3 regions of the Brevibacillus sp. HB1.2 genome follow, and region 2 is predicted to be linked to each of the others. Evidence: a T-box and tRNA genes for the amino acid it is inferred to sense, from the RefSeq annotation. Region 2 holds a T-box; the other regions hold tRNA genes.
The links. A T-box is a leader RNA that pairs with one kind of tRNA and senses whether it is charged. The one in region 2 lies ahead of argS (arginine--tRNA ligase), so its partner is inferred to be a tRNA-Arg.
Positions count from the first base shown of each region.

Region 1 (4,240 bases), on a different contig from region 2:
ATTAAGAATAATCCTTCAGATGTGGAATCGTTAGATTAATCAGTAAAGTAACTTAATATGACCGACAAACTGTTTGTATCAGATGCTAATACTAAGGAGAATGATTACTATGCCGGAAACGGTTGTCAGATCGAGGTCTAGTACAGAGAGGAAAAAATCATCTGGCCGACGCGGAGGACTTAAACGAAATCTAATAATAGTTTGTCTGTTCGTTCTTTTTATTTTTGGTGGAGTAGCAGGTGCAGTCTATTGGAAGATTGATTCCGCATTAGAAACTGTAACAAGTTCTGAGAATTCTACCTCGTCTGTTGTGAAGACAGTAGATCCTACTTATCATTCTGATAAGTCATTTTCATTTGTCATTTTAGGTCGAGATACGCGTAAAGAAACAGGTTCTATGAACACAGATGTTATGATCGTAGCTGTTGTAAATCCAAAAACGATGAAAGTAACTATGGTTTCGATACCACGGGATACGCGGGTGAAAATCCCAGGTGACCGTGATTATGAGAAAATAAATGCTGTCTATGCAACTGGTGAAGCACTGCGTCGTAAGGCAGAACGAAATAATAAAAAACCCGAAAAAGATGGTATCTCTCTGACTAAGGAGACATTAACTCAGATGCTGGGGATACCGATTCAGCACTACGTATCGGTTGACTTTGAGGGATTTAAAGCAGTAATTGACGAGATTGGTGGAATAGAAGTTAATGTCGACAAGAGACTTATTTATGATGATCCTATGGACAATACACATATTAATTTATCTCCAGGATTACAAAAATTAAATGGAGAACAGGCGTTAGGCTATGTACGTCATCGTAAAGATAATCGTGGAGAGTTATACTACTCTAGCGACTATGATCGTAACCGTCGTCAGCAAGAAGTAATTAAGGCAGTGGTTGATAAAACCACAACGTTTGAAGGTCTGACTAAAATCTTTAATGTTATGGATATAGGTGCAAAACATATACATACGGATCTATCCAAGGAACAGATTAAAGGACTAGCATTTGACTTTAAGGGAATTAATTCTGCGTCTATTTCTGTATTGGATAACGGGGCGGATTGGAACGGACGATACACCGTACTTGCCAAAGAGAATATGGAACATATTCGTAGTGCATTTTTGACTGAAATGGGCTTAACTAAAAGCGTAGTTGCTACGCTTAGCAATGCTTCAATTCAAGGCGACTCTGATGAAAATGTAGCAAATAATAAGCAACGTAAGAGAAAAACGGCTGATTCTTATAAATCAACCAAATTAAATAATGATTTACAATCAAAGCAATCAAGTGAAGATATCAAGGTTGAGCAGCTGGAGAATCAAAATGCCACTATTTTACCTCCACCTGATATAGTTGAACCAACTAAACCTGAGTCAATAAACACTAATGTAGAGAAAGGAGTAGGTGAAAGTATCATAACGGTACCGCCAGATGTTTCTACAGATGTTTCTACAGACGTTAAGCAGGATAGAGGTGCAGAAGCTGTATCAACAGACGGGCCACCTGCGTCTTAATTGAAGTGAGTTATATTCCTATATGAAAATTTATGCACCTTTTCCGGTTAGGCATTTATAAGTATTGGGATAGCTATAGGGTTATCCCTTTCATTGTGCTCAGCAAGGGCGATAGCTATAGGGTGAAAGTCAAGAGTGGGGGTTGGCTGTACAACCGTTAGCTCAAGGCCCAAGGTTTCGGATAAGGGCAAGTTGTACCTGAACGGTAAAAGATGCTAAGTATTTTTTACTATGTAATATGGCTGAAGAGGGTATCAAAGCTAAAATCAAGGACTCTAGCATAATTCATAAATCTTATCATGAGAAACTAAGCGAGATATTAGCTTTTTTGAAAGAATCCGTTATTTGAAAGAACAAGATAAGGTCAAGAAATAAAAATTGTACAATCTCCTGAGCCATGTAGGTGATGTACGCCTGTACTGTCTCCCGTGAGATGTCCCCAACCTTCGGGTTGGGGATTTTCTGTTGCAGCCAGTCCCGAAAATAACGATACAGCTTCTTGTGATCTTGCAATGTGCGTTCGCGTAACCCCTGTGACACCTTGTAGTTAATGAAGCGCTCGAATAGCTCATCAATGGTCACTATACGATCATTCTCCGTTGTATTTGATCGTTTCGGATAAGACTCTTGCCTTTACGCCTATCCATTGAAATCCCCTTTCCGAAATAGGGGCAGCAGTCTACATCACCTAGTCGCCGCTGTAGATAAACGAAAAGAAGCGACCCCTCGATGACCGAGAAATCGCTTCGTGACGCTTTGATTGCAATTATGGTACGCCTGAAGGGAATCGAACCCCCGCACATGGTTCCGGAGACCATTGCTCTATCCACTGAGCTACAGGCGTATATTGTGACGACAACTTTTATTATAGAACATCGGGAATCTCAATGCAAACGAAAAAAGTAGTTCAACAGAAAAAACTAGCGATAAGGTAAGCGAGAGTGAAAAAGTCCTTAGGTGAAGATCTTTCGACGTTTTTTGTGTTCTGCTTCATCAATTTGGCAGGAAAATTGCATGAGAGAACGAATATAATGAAAATAAAGAGTCATCGAGCAGCATGAGCAAGTGCGAAGGAGGCGGGCTTCATGAACATGGGATTGGGGTTATTTCAAGAACAAACACTGAAATTAGTGATGACGCCGGAATTACGCCAAGCGATTACCATATTGCAGTATTCAGCCATTGATCTCATCTCCTATTTGCAGGATCAGGCCAATGAAAATCCTGTTTTTGACCTTGAAGTTGCTGGAGAAGTCGCTTCTGCAAAAGCAGAGAAACCAGCTCCTGAGATTGACTGGAAAGAAATTGTGGGCAATCGCGCGACAGGTGAGTACGGTTCGTTGAAAAATGAAAGCACTTACAATCCGTTGGATTACGTCCAGCAAGGTGCGGAGACGCTGTACGAACATCTGGAGCGTCAACTCGGCTATGTAAAAGGATTCTCGTCGCTGCAAAAACAGATCGCTCTCTTTTTGATCGGGAATCTGGATGAAAAGGGGTATTTGGAAATTACACTGGAGGAAGCGAGTACGCGCCTAGGTGCTGAAATGCTGGAGATTGAGGACGTGTTGTCCGTCTTGCAGCATTTTGATCCAGTAGGCGTAGCTTCACGCAGCCTAGAAGAATGTCTTTTGCTGCAGCTCGAGCATTTGGCACTCGATGATGAAAAGATCGTTCAGGTCGTTCGCAACCACCTGCAAGATTTGGCGGACAATCGCTATCAGCGGATTGCAGACAAAATCGGGTGTACACCGCAAGAGGTACAGGCGATGGCAGACTTGATCCGTACGCTGAATCCGCGTCCAGGGGCGGCCTTTTCCGCAGTAGACACAAGATATGTCATTCCAGATGTGACGGTAGAGAAGGTCGGGAATGATTATGTAGTATTGGTCAATGATGTTGCTGCACCGCGGCTGAAAATCAACAGCTTCTATGAAAAGATGCTGAGCCAGCAAAAAAGTCAGGATGAAGCCAAGCAGTTCATTCACGATAAGCTGAATGCTGCCATGTGGCTGGCAAAAAGTCTGGAGCAGCGCCGCCTGACGCTCATGCGAGTAACTCAGGCCATCCTCGATATGCAACGGGAGTTTTTTGATCGGGGGATTCATTACTTAAAGCCCATGACACAAAAGGAAATAGCAGAGCGGGTCAGCCTGCATGAATCGACGATTAGTCGGGCAACCAGCAACAAATACGTCCAGACACCGCGTGGAATCTTTGAACTGAAGTATTTCTTTACGTCAGCACTCTCTACTTCCAGCGGGGAAGTGACTTCGTCTGAGAGTGTTAAGCGCAGAATCAAAGCACTGATCGAACAAGAAGATCGGAAGTCTCCGTTATCTGATCAAAAGCTGGGTGAGATGCTGCTTACAGAGGGGATTGAAATCTCCCGCCGCACGGTTGCCAAGTACCGGGAAGAAATGCTGATCCCATCGTCAGCTAAACGAAAGAGGTTTTAACGGGCATGAATGAAGAAACGTTTGAAATTGTCTTGTACGGGAGAAAAAAATGTCATTTGTGCGACGAGGTGGAGCTCTACATCCGCAGTTTGGCGGAGGAGTTCCCCCTTCGTATGCGCATGGTTGATATTGAAAGTGATCCGGTCTTGCATGAAGAAATGATGTTTGTCATTCCAGTAGTCGAGATTGATGGAGAAATCGTGTTTCGTTCCATTACACATGTGGTGACGCTAGAGGAGCTGCGAGACGAATTACATAG
Region 1 covers NZ_JABMIU010000008.1:233,936-238,175, reverse strand. Annotated here, with positions in the region: gene HPY28_RS19370 (LCP family protein) at 110-1,522, shown strand; tRNA gene HPY28_RS19365 (tRNA-Arg) at 2,292-2,366, opposite strand; gene rpoN (RNA polymerase factor sigma-54) at 2,608-3,981, shown strand; gene HPY28_RS19355 (glutaredoxin family protein) at 3,987-4,240, shown strand, end outside.
Region 1: it encodes a tRNA-Arg, which carries the amino acid that the T-box ahead of argS (arginine--tRNA ligase) is inferred to sense. The anticodon was not compared.

Region 2 (4,240 bases):
TGTCTGTAATCAAATGCCTGGAGCTGGACAGGAGCAAGGTGAATGTCAATGGAGGCGCGATTGCCTTGGGTCACCCTGTGGGAGCTACTGGTGCTAAACTGACAGTGACGTTGATGAACGAAATGATGCGCAGACGAGAGAAGTATGGCATGGTGACGCTGTGCATGGCAGGTGGCATGGGGATGTCAGTGATCTATGAAAATTTGACGATGTAAAATTCTCATGTGCATATGAAAAAGCCCCGAACATTGATATGTCGGGGCTTTTTGCCATGAAAGTGTGATCGCTTATTAGGGGACCTATTGTTCGTGTAAGTATTTTCGCAATGTGGCCGCTACTTCTGTTGGGTTTTCCAGCTGTACAATGACATGCTGATATTTAACATGACCCTCTACTTCTAGAATCAACAACGAATCAGTCTGGGCAAAAGAAAGGAAGTACCATTCATTTCCATGCTGAAAGCTTCCTTCATATATGTTCAATGGAGCTATAGACGTCCCTGGCATGCGCAACATCCATTTTGGCGGAACAAAAGAACCGACCTCGACATGCTTGATCGATTGATACGGTAACGTGATGGTGCTCTTCAAGGCTAAGAAGGTATGCAAGCCAGTGAGACGCAAGGTAAAATCCGTCTTTCCAAAATGTACACGTCTTCCCATCGTTGATCACCTCATTCATCTGCCATCGTTTCATTATCTCACAGATGAATGATGATGACACGGGACTATCAAAAAAGCCGGAGCTTCCCCGCAAGAGGAAGGCAACCGGCTTTTCGTATTCTTTCTTACATTTCTTCTGGAGCAGCCAAACCGAGCAGACGCAGACCTTCCTTTAGTACAGCAACGACTGCTGCTACGAGCTGGAGACGGGATGCTGTCACATCTTCTTCCTCAGCCAGAATGCGTACATTCGCATAGAATTTGTTGAATGTTTGCGCCAGGTCGATCACATACTTGCCGATTTGCGACGGATCGAAGTTATCGGCAGCACGTTCGATTACCTCTGGGAACGCGTTCAAGAGGGTAATCACTGCCCAAGCCTCTTTGCTGTCGAGTGCACCGGAAGCCAGGTTCACTGTCGTTGCTGGCTGGTAGCCACCTCTGCGCAAGAGTGAGCATGCACGAGCGTGTGCGTATTGCACGTATGGTCCTGTTTCCCCTTCGAAGGTCAGCATCTCTTCCCAGGAGAAGTTGACATCATTCAGGCGGAAGTTTTTCAAGTCATGGAAAATAACTGCGCCTACCCCGACTTGACGAGCCACCTCTTCTTTATTGGATAGCGTAGGGTTTTTCTCTTCGATGACTTTTTGGACATCAGAAATGGCCTGTGCCAACACTTCTTCCAAGAGAACCACTTTCCCTTTACGCGTGGACATTTTCTTGCCGTCCTTGAGCATCATGCCGAATGGGATGTGGTGCATATTTGCGGACCAAGCATAGCCCATTTTTTCCAACACTTTATAGAGCTGCTGGAAGTGGAGGCGTTGCTCGTTCCCTACGACATAGAGTGCTTTTGCAAAATCGTACGATTCGTGGCGGAAGAGGGCAGCAGCCAAATCACGCGTAGCGTACAGGGTAGCGCCGTCTGATTTTTTGATCAGGCATGGCGGCATGTTGTATTCATCGAGGTTCACGACCATCGCACCGTCGGATTCAGTCAAGAGACCTTTTTCCTCGAGCAACGTAACAACGCGATCCATTTTGTCGTTGTAGAATGCTTCACCGTGTGTGGAGTCGAAGGCTACGTTCATCAGGTCGTAGATCTTCATGAATTCCTTGAGGGACTCATCACGGAACCATTTCCACAGATGCTGTGCTTCTTCGTCGCCATCCTCGAGCTTTTTGAACCATTCACGGCCTTGGTCTTCCAGCGTAGAATCGTTTTCGACTTCTTCGTGGAAGCGAACGTAGAGGCTGAGCAGCTCCTTGATTGGTTCTGCTTTTACCTTTGCTTCGTCACCCCAGAGGCGGTACGCAACGATCAGTTTACCGAACTGCGTACCCCAGTCACCCAAGTGATTGATGCGCACTGGCTCGTAGCCTTGCTTTTCCATGATGTTGGCAATCGCGTTTCCGATTACAGTGGAGCGCAGATGCCCCATGGAAAACGGCTTGGCGATATTCGGTGAGGAGAGGTCGATTGGTACTTTGCGTCCTTGACCGACATTGCTGCTTCCATATGTGCTGCCTTGCGTAATGATGGTTCCGATTACTTGCTCTGCTACATTTTCTTGGTCTAGGAACAGGTTCACATACGGTCCAACTGCTTGTGATTCGCGCAATGGTGCACCGGAGAGCTGTCCAGCCAGCTCTGATGCGATCATCGGTGGGGCTTTGCGCAATGCTTTTGCCAATTGGAAGCAAGGGAAGGCCACATCGCCCATTGCAGGGTTTGGTGGTGTTTCCAGCATGCCGTATACGGCTTCTTTTGTCAGTGTGTCTACGCCCATCGAGGAGAGCGTAGCGGCAATCTTTTCAGCGACTTGGTGTTTGTAGCTCATTTGATAAATCCCCTTTCAAAAATAAAAAAACCTCTACGTCTCCTGTGAAAAAGAGACGAGAGGTTATACTCCCGCGGTGCCACTCTTGTTGTTTTTCCCTTCCAGTAAACTTGGAAGACAAAAACCGCTTGACCTGCTGTAACGGGCAGTCCCGGCATAGCCCTACACGATCCGTTGCCCATATTGACTGGCGTAGGATGTTCAGGCAGCATCTCCGAGGGGCGTTTCCTCACATGGTTTGGCATCGGGCTCACACCGTCCCCGACTCGCTACAGCCTCGCACAAGGAGTACTTTCCTCATCAACGATTCGTTTGTTTCTCTAGAATTATAGCTGTTTTAACCGTCAGGATGCAACTCACTGTTCCGGTTTTTGCAAAATCTTATCTAATTCCGCGAAATATTGTTTGGTCAGCTCTTCTCTTTCTTCCGCGCTGAGGTTATCCGCGTTCATCATTTGCTCTTTGTACTGTTCCAGCTTTTCGAGCATGGCTAGCTCGGCAGCAGCGGCATCGTCCAGATCGTAATTTTCCGATGGATCGAACGGGATCAATCGATTGTCATTACCACTGCGCAAATAAGCAGAGCGCCAGTTCTCCGGAAACTGGTATGGCTGTTCGCCAAACATAATCGCTAAAATATCGTCGGATTCAATCGGCAGGAAGTGATCGTAATCGTCTCTTCTGCCTCCCTCGGATAAATTAATGTGGGACAAAAAATAGTGGAGATAATGTTCCCCGGTTTCGGTATTCTTAACGATGGAATAGGTTTCAAATTCCGATTTGGATAGTTCTTTTATGGTCTCTAAACAGGACAGAAATTTGTCTTTTTCACGTGCTTGCAAGTCAGCCATGTCATCTCGTTCCTTTCGCTCTACAATAAGCCTCATGATAGCAAAAGCAATGTGCTCTGACAATGAAAGCAACGCAACGGAGTGCAGCAGTGGAAGCAGGGAAAAGGATGATTGATAAAACAATTGGATAATCTTGTCACAAAAATAAGCCAGCTGGATCAAATACATATCAACACGAAACAAGGAGGTGAACAGCGCGTGAATGCAAGTGCCAAAAGTAGCGAAGCGGACTGGACGCTGCAACTGACCAACGAGGAGAAGCTGACGAGACTCATGAGCGAGTACGGAGACAACATCGTGCAGCTCGCCTACTTGATCGTCAAGGATCGGGGAATCGCGGAAGACATTACCCAGGAAGTGTTCCTGAAGGCGTATCGGGGTCTGGATCAGTTCCGCCATCAGAGTAGCGTAAAAACGTGGCTTTACCGAATTGCGATCAACGAGTCCCGCAAATATTTGCGTTCGTGGTCCTTTCGCCAGATTTTTTCTACATACCTCTCCAAAGAGGAAGCACCCCCGGAGAAGGCCGACACCGCAAACGTTGAAGCGGCAGTCATCGGACGAATGAGCAAGGTACAGGTAGCGGAGCAGGTGATGAAGCTCTCGCCGCTGTACCGAAAAGTCATGGTACTTCATTACTATGAAGATTTGTCGATAAGAGAGATTGCGCAAGTGTTGGATATTTCAGAAGATGCCGTACGAACCCAATTGTCACGGGCCCGAAAACATTTTAAGGCATTGTGTGAAAAGGAGGGATTGGAATGGATGTAGATAAGCAAATTCGCGAAGTGGTACGGAGTGCAAGTGAGAAATCTGTGGAGGAAGTGAGGTTTACAAAAGAAATGGAATCGCGGATCAGAGATGCGATTGCACGAGATAAACACAA
Region 2 covers NZ_JABMIU010000001.1:928,633-932,872, reverse strand. Annotated here, with positions in the region: gene HPY28_RS04335 (thiolase family protein) at 1-215, shown strand, start outside; gene HPY28_RS04330 (hypothetical protein) at 300-662, opposite strand; gene argS (arginine--tRNA ligase) at 788-2,503, opposite strand; T-box leader at 2,552-2,816, opposite strand; gene HPY28_RS04320 (hypothetical protein) at 2,860-3,537, opposite strand; gene HPY28_RS04315 (sigma-70 family RNA polymerase sigma factor) at 3,553-4,125, shown strand; gene HPY28_RS04310 (YcdB/YcdC domain-containing protein) at 4,116-4,240, shown strand, end outside.

Region 3 (4,240 bases), on a different contig from region 2:
CAGGAGGCTCTATTTACGGTCGATAACAAATATTTAGCTATAAAATTTGGGAAAAATGAAGGATCAACTGTAAGCAGAAGTAGTTTAGTGATAATTGACACTGTCGAAATTAAGAACGCGGAGTTTCAAAATAATAGCGAAATAATCAACAAGATAACTAATGGAAATTTCACCGTACCCATTCGTAATTTGCATTGGGAAAATGATACGACGTTAAAAGTAACGATTCCCGATATAAAGGACTACTCGTTTAAAACTATTGAAAAATGGATTAATGAGGAAAGTGAAACTAAAACCAAAGAAGTAAAAATTACTTTGGGGAGTATTCCAAATGTGTAACCTCGAATAAACGAATCCCAAATGAGAAAGGAAAAACATCCCGTTTCACTGCTAAAAGTGGGACGAGATGTTGAGTATTGATGAGACGAATGTTACTTTTGGGACACCCTCTTCACAAAATCAAAACATTCCAGTGTTTTATCAAAATTATACTTCAATATATACTCGATAATTTTTAATGACATTTCCTGCCTAATGTCATCCCGTACAGATGAGTCTGTTGATCTCAGCGACTTACGAATCTTCGGTTCAAACCTTTCTATAATCTCCATCATAGCATCCTCATCGTTGTTCTGCGCTCGCTTTAGAAGCATTAACAGGCTCATGCATTTCGCCTCCCTCTAACTGTTTTTTGAGCTTTAGTAACGCTCGTTTCTTTACCTTGGAAACAGCCTGCTGGGTGACGCCTAATAGACGTGCAACCTCCCGTTCTTTGAGGTTCCTTAAATAAAGAAGTGTCAATGTCGTCTGTTCTTTTTCTGTAAGTCTTTGAATAGCCTCCAGCACGCGTTTGTCAGACAAAGCATCCTTCCACTCCTGTACACCCTCCCGATCACCCTCATTCGAAATGCACGTAAGCCCGTCAACCAACCGCTCAATTTCATCGGTCGGTTGACACGCTTTGTCTATCTTTCGGTTCCGTAAAGAAAGTTCGATTGAGGTATAGTGAATAATTGATGAAATGTACTTGATAAGTCTCGCTTCGGCATAGAATTCTTTGAATCGTCTATTTAGTTCTTCGATACCTTTCATATCGTCTGGAGAAAAAAGTACTCGCTGGTAAAGTTCTTGATTGTCTGCTTGGGTAAGAAATGCATCCAGAAACTTTTTATTTGCTGCGTCAGTAAGTTCGATCACATAATGCCTCCTCACAAAATAGGATCATACATTCGGTTTTTGATCAAAAAAAGACGTGCCATATCACACTGACACGTCCCGATCTACTCAGTCCATTTTACCAAACACCCAAAGCAAATAACTTAATATTCCTGTTGTGTAAACTTCTGTAAATAATTGTAATTTTGCATACTCTTACCTTACGCTTCACACAATTGTCCCAGAAAATAGAAAATCCCTCTCCAGACTTCTCCGAAGGTGGACTTCGCCTTTTAAAAATGCAGTTAAAATTATCTCAAAAGCCTTCTGGAGCGCCTGAATTTCAGGCAAAGTGCGGCAGCCAGCTCACGAGCAAGAGCATATGCCGATCCCGCTACAATCTTCTCGTTTAAGTCTTTGCCGTGTACACGCACATCTTGGGTAACCGCGATCCACCCCACTTTTCCACCTGCTGCATTTGCTACCGCTCTGACAGGCAGCATAGAAACGCCATCTTGTAGGAAACCAGTCTCCGGTAACCTTATTAATAGTATAGTGATTCTTAGAATTTGCTATTTACATGCTAGACGTCTCTCCACATCATCTTAAACAAAGAACGTCCACTCCTATTTAAAGTGAACGTTCTTTCTGTGTTTGTTATCTTTATTATTTCTTCAGGATAAAATCAGACATAACTACCTTCTCCCATTGGATTCCTTTTGGACTCACGTTGGTGTAAAGCGTTATGGAGTCCGCATCTTCCATTACCGCTTTCAAATGAAAATTCATGTCCTTGGGCTGCAAATATTCATCATACAGCTGTTGGTAGTTGGGATCGTTCTTTTCTTTGGCGACTTTGATGTATTCTACGGTGTCAGGGTCTTTCTCAAAGTTTTTGTATTTCACTTGATATGCGAATGTCGCTTCTACTTTTCCATCTACTGTTTTCTCTTCATAATCCGATAGTGTAAACTCCAGCAACTCATAGTAGGGGGAGAAAGCTTTCTTGCTCTCTTCTTCCATATAGCTTGTGATTTGGTTATAGCTTGTAGAGCTGTCGACCGATTGTTTCGGTTCTGTGCCAGTGTTCATTACTTCTTTTGCAGGTGGCGCGGCAGTCTGATTTTGTACGACCGCATCTGAGCTGCAACCACTGAAGAAAATCGCCAAGACCATAGCCATACATCCTACCATCACTTTTTTCAAAAGAAATCCCCCCTTATTTCGTTCGTCATTTGATATACGTTATACATTGGAGGCATGCTACACGTCTCAACAAAAAAAGAAAAAACCTTGATACACCAAGGTTTTTTCTTCGATGGCGTCCCCGAGAGGATTCGAACCTCCGACCTACAGTTTAGGAAACCGTTGCTCTATCCTGCTGAGCTACGGGGACAAATATGATCACCTACTTTCTTATTATATGTGTATATCCATTTTTAGGCAAATCCTAACCGTTCCAGTTCCTATCAGCAGCTCTCGTCTGGAATAGCTGATGCATAACGGATTGGCTTCATGATCCGTTGACGACCGGAAAAAGTAGCAATCTCCGTTACTCCCATTGAATGGAGGATCTCCAGATTCGCCGCTACGTATCTCCCAATATCGTCGGGAAAGTGCGCGTCGGACGAGAGTGTCAGTGGAACACCATGCGCCACCAAAACGTCGAGAAAAACGGGACTTGGGCACATTTCCTTAACAGGATAGCGGTAGTACAGGCCTGCATTGATTTCGGTCGCTGTATCCGTTTCTCTCAAAGCAGTTGCGATCCGGTGGTAATAGGGAACTATCTCCGATTCCAGAGGGCGATAGGAGAACACTTTCAGATTGTCCAGATGGGCAACAAAATCAAATAAATTGCTCCTGATCATGCACTCAACCGTGTGGAAAAAGTCCGCGTATAACTGTTTCAGGTCATGCTGCTCAAACAGATGGCGAGTCTCGGGATTGTCAAAGCCCCATCCTTGCATAAAATGAACAGAACCGATCACATAATCCCACGAAGCGCCTGCCAGCAAGCTTTCCAATTCTGCCTCCCCGCCGATAAAGTAATCCGCTTCGATCCCCAGCCGCAACTCCACACCGCTTGCCGACCAACGCTGCTTTGCTGCCTCGATGGCGACACAAAAGTCATTAAGACTCTCGGTGCATACTTGATCAAGCCAAGTGCGCTGCAAGCGACCCAAATCGGTATCACTGAGGTCTAGATACCGTTCAAAATAGGGACGGGCTTCACGAAAGCGGTATAAATGATCGACAATCCCCACTTCCTTCAAGCCTTTGTTTAACGCTTCACGTAAATACAGATCGATCCAGGACGGGTCGTAGCACCCCAGAGACATGCGGTTATTTAATCGCGCAAGACTATCCAGCAGCCAGGCGCGGGTATGTCGAGGTTCAGACAGCGGATAAAAGTGGTCGAGGGCAGTATTGGTACGGTCGAGCCAACGCAATGAAAAAGGCCCTTCTTCCAGATGAAGATGATAGTCGATCAGCATGTGAAGTCTCTCCTTCCCGGATGTTCGCTTATCCAGGTAGTTTGAATGCCAGACGAAAGCCATTCATCCGGCATCGGCTGGTCACAAACAACCGCGCTGACATCCTGCCAGCCGCAAATACGAAAAAATTGCGTTTGTCCGATCTTGGTTGTGTCTCCCAATACATAGACTTGCTCTGCCCGCTGTACCATCATGGTCGAGCATAGCGTTTCTTCCATGTCATAGTCGGTGAAGCCATCAGCCGTCATTCCTCCACAGGAAATAAACGCTTTATCAAAATGAAAACGAGAGAGCAGCTCGCAGGTAAACGCCCCGGCAACCGATTGTTGGGCCGGATGGGTCAGGCCCCCCAGCATAATGACCTGACCGTTGAATTGATTGGCTTCCAACAGCTCGTTTAGTAAAGAAGCGGCGGGGAGCGAATTCGTGACAATCGTTAATTGATTGAGGCCTTTTATAGCACGTGCCAATTCCAGTGTTGTCGTCCCGACATCGAGTGCGATGGTATCCCCGTCAGACAAAAGTTCTGCCGCGATTTGCCCGATTTTCGTTTTTGCCGTCTGTTGAATCGCCTGTTTCTTTTCAAA
Region 3 covers NZ_JABMIU010000027.1:15,805-20,044, reverse strand. Annotated here, with positions in the region: gene HPY28_RS29350 (hypothetical protein) at 1-339, shown strand, start outside; gene HPY28_RS29345 (helix-turn-helix domain-containing protein) at 432-611, opposite strand; gene HPY28_RS29340 (sigma-70 family RNA polymerase sigma factor) at 622-1,197, opposite strand; gene HPY28_RS29335 (stalk domain-containing protein) at 1,467-1,700, opposite strand; gene HPY28_RS29330 (hypothetical protein) at 1,822-2,361, opposite strand; tRNA gene HPY28_RS29325 (tRNA-Arg) at 2,475-2,551, opposite strand; gene HPY28_RS29320 (histidinol phosphate phosphatase domain-containing protein) at 2,625-3,653, opposite strand; gene HPY28_RS29315 (DeoR/GlpR family DNA-binding transcription regulator) at 3,647-4,240, opposite strand, start outside.
Region 3: it encodes a tRNA-Arg, which carries the amino acid that the T-box ahead of argS (arginine--tRNA ligase) is inferred to sense. The anticodon was not compared.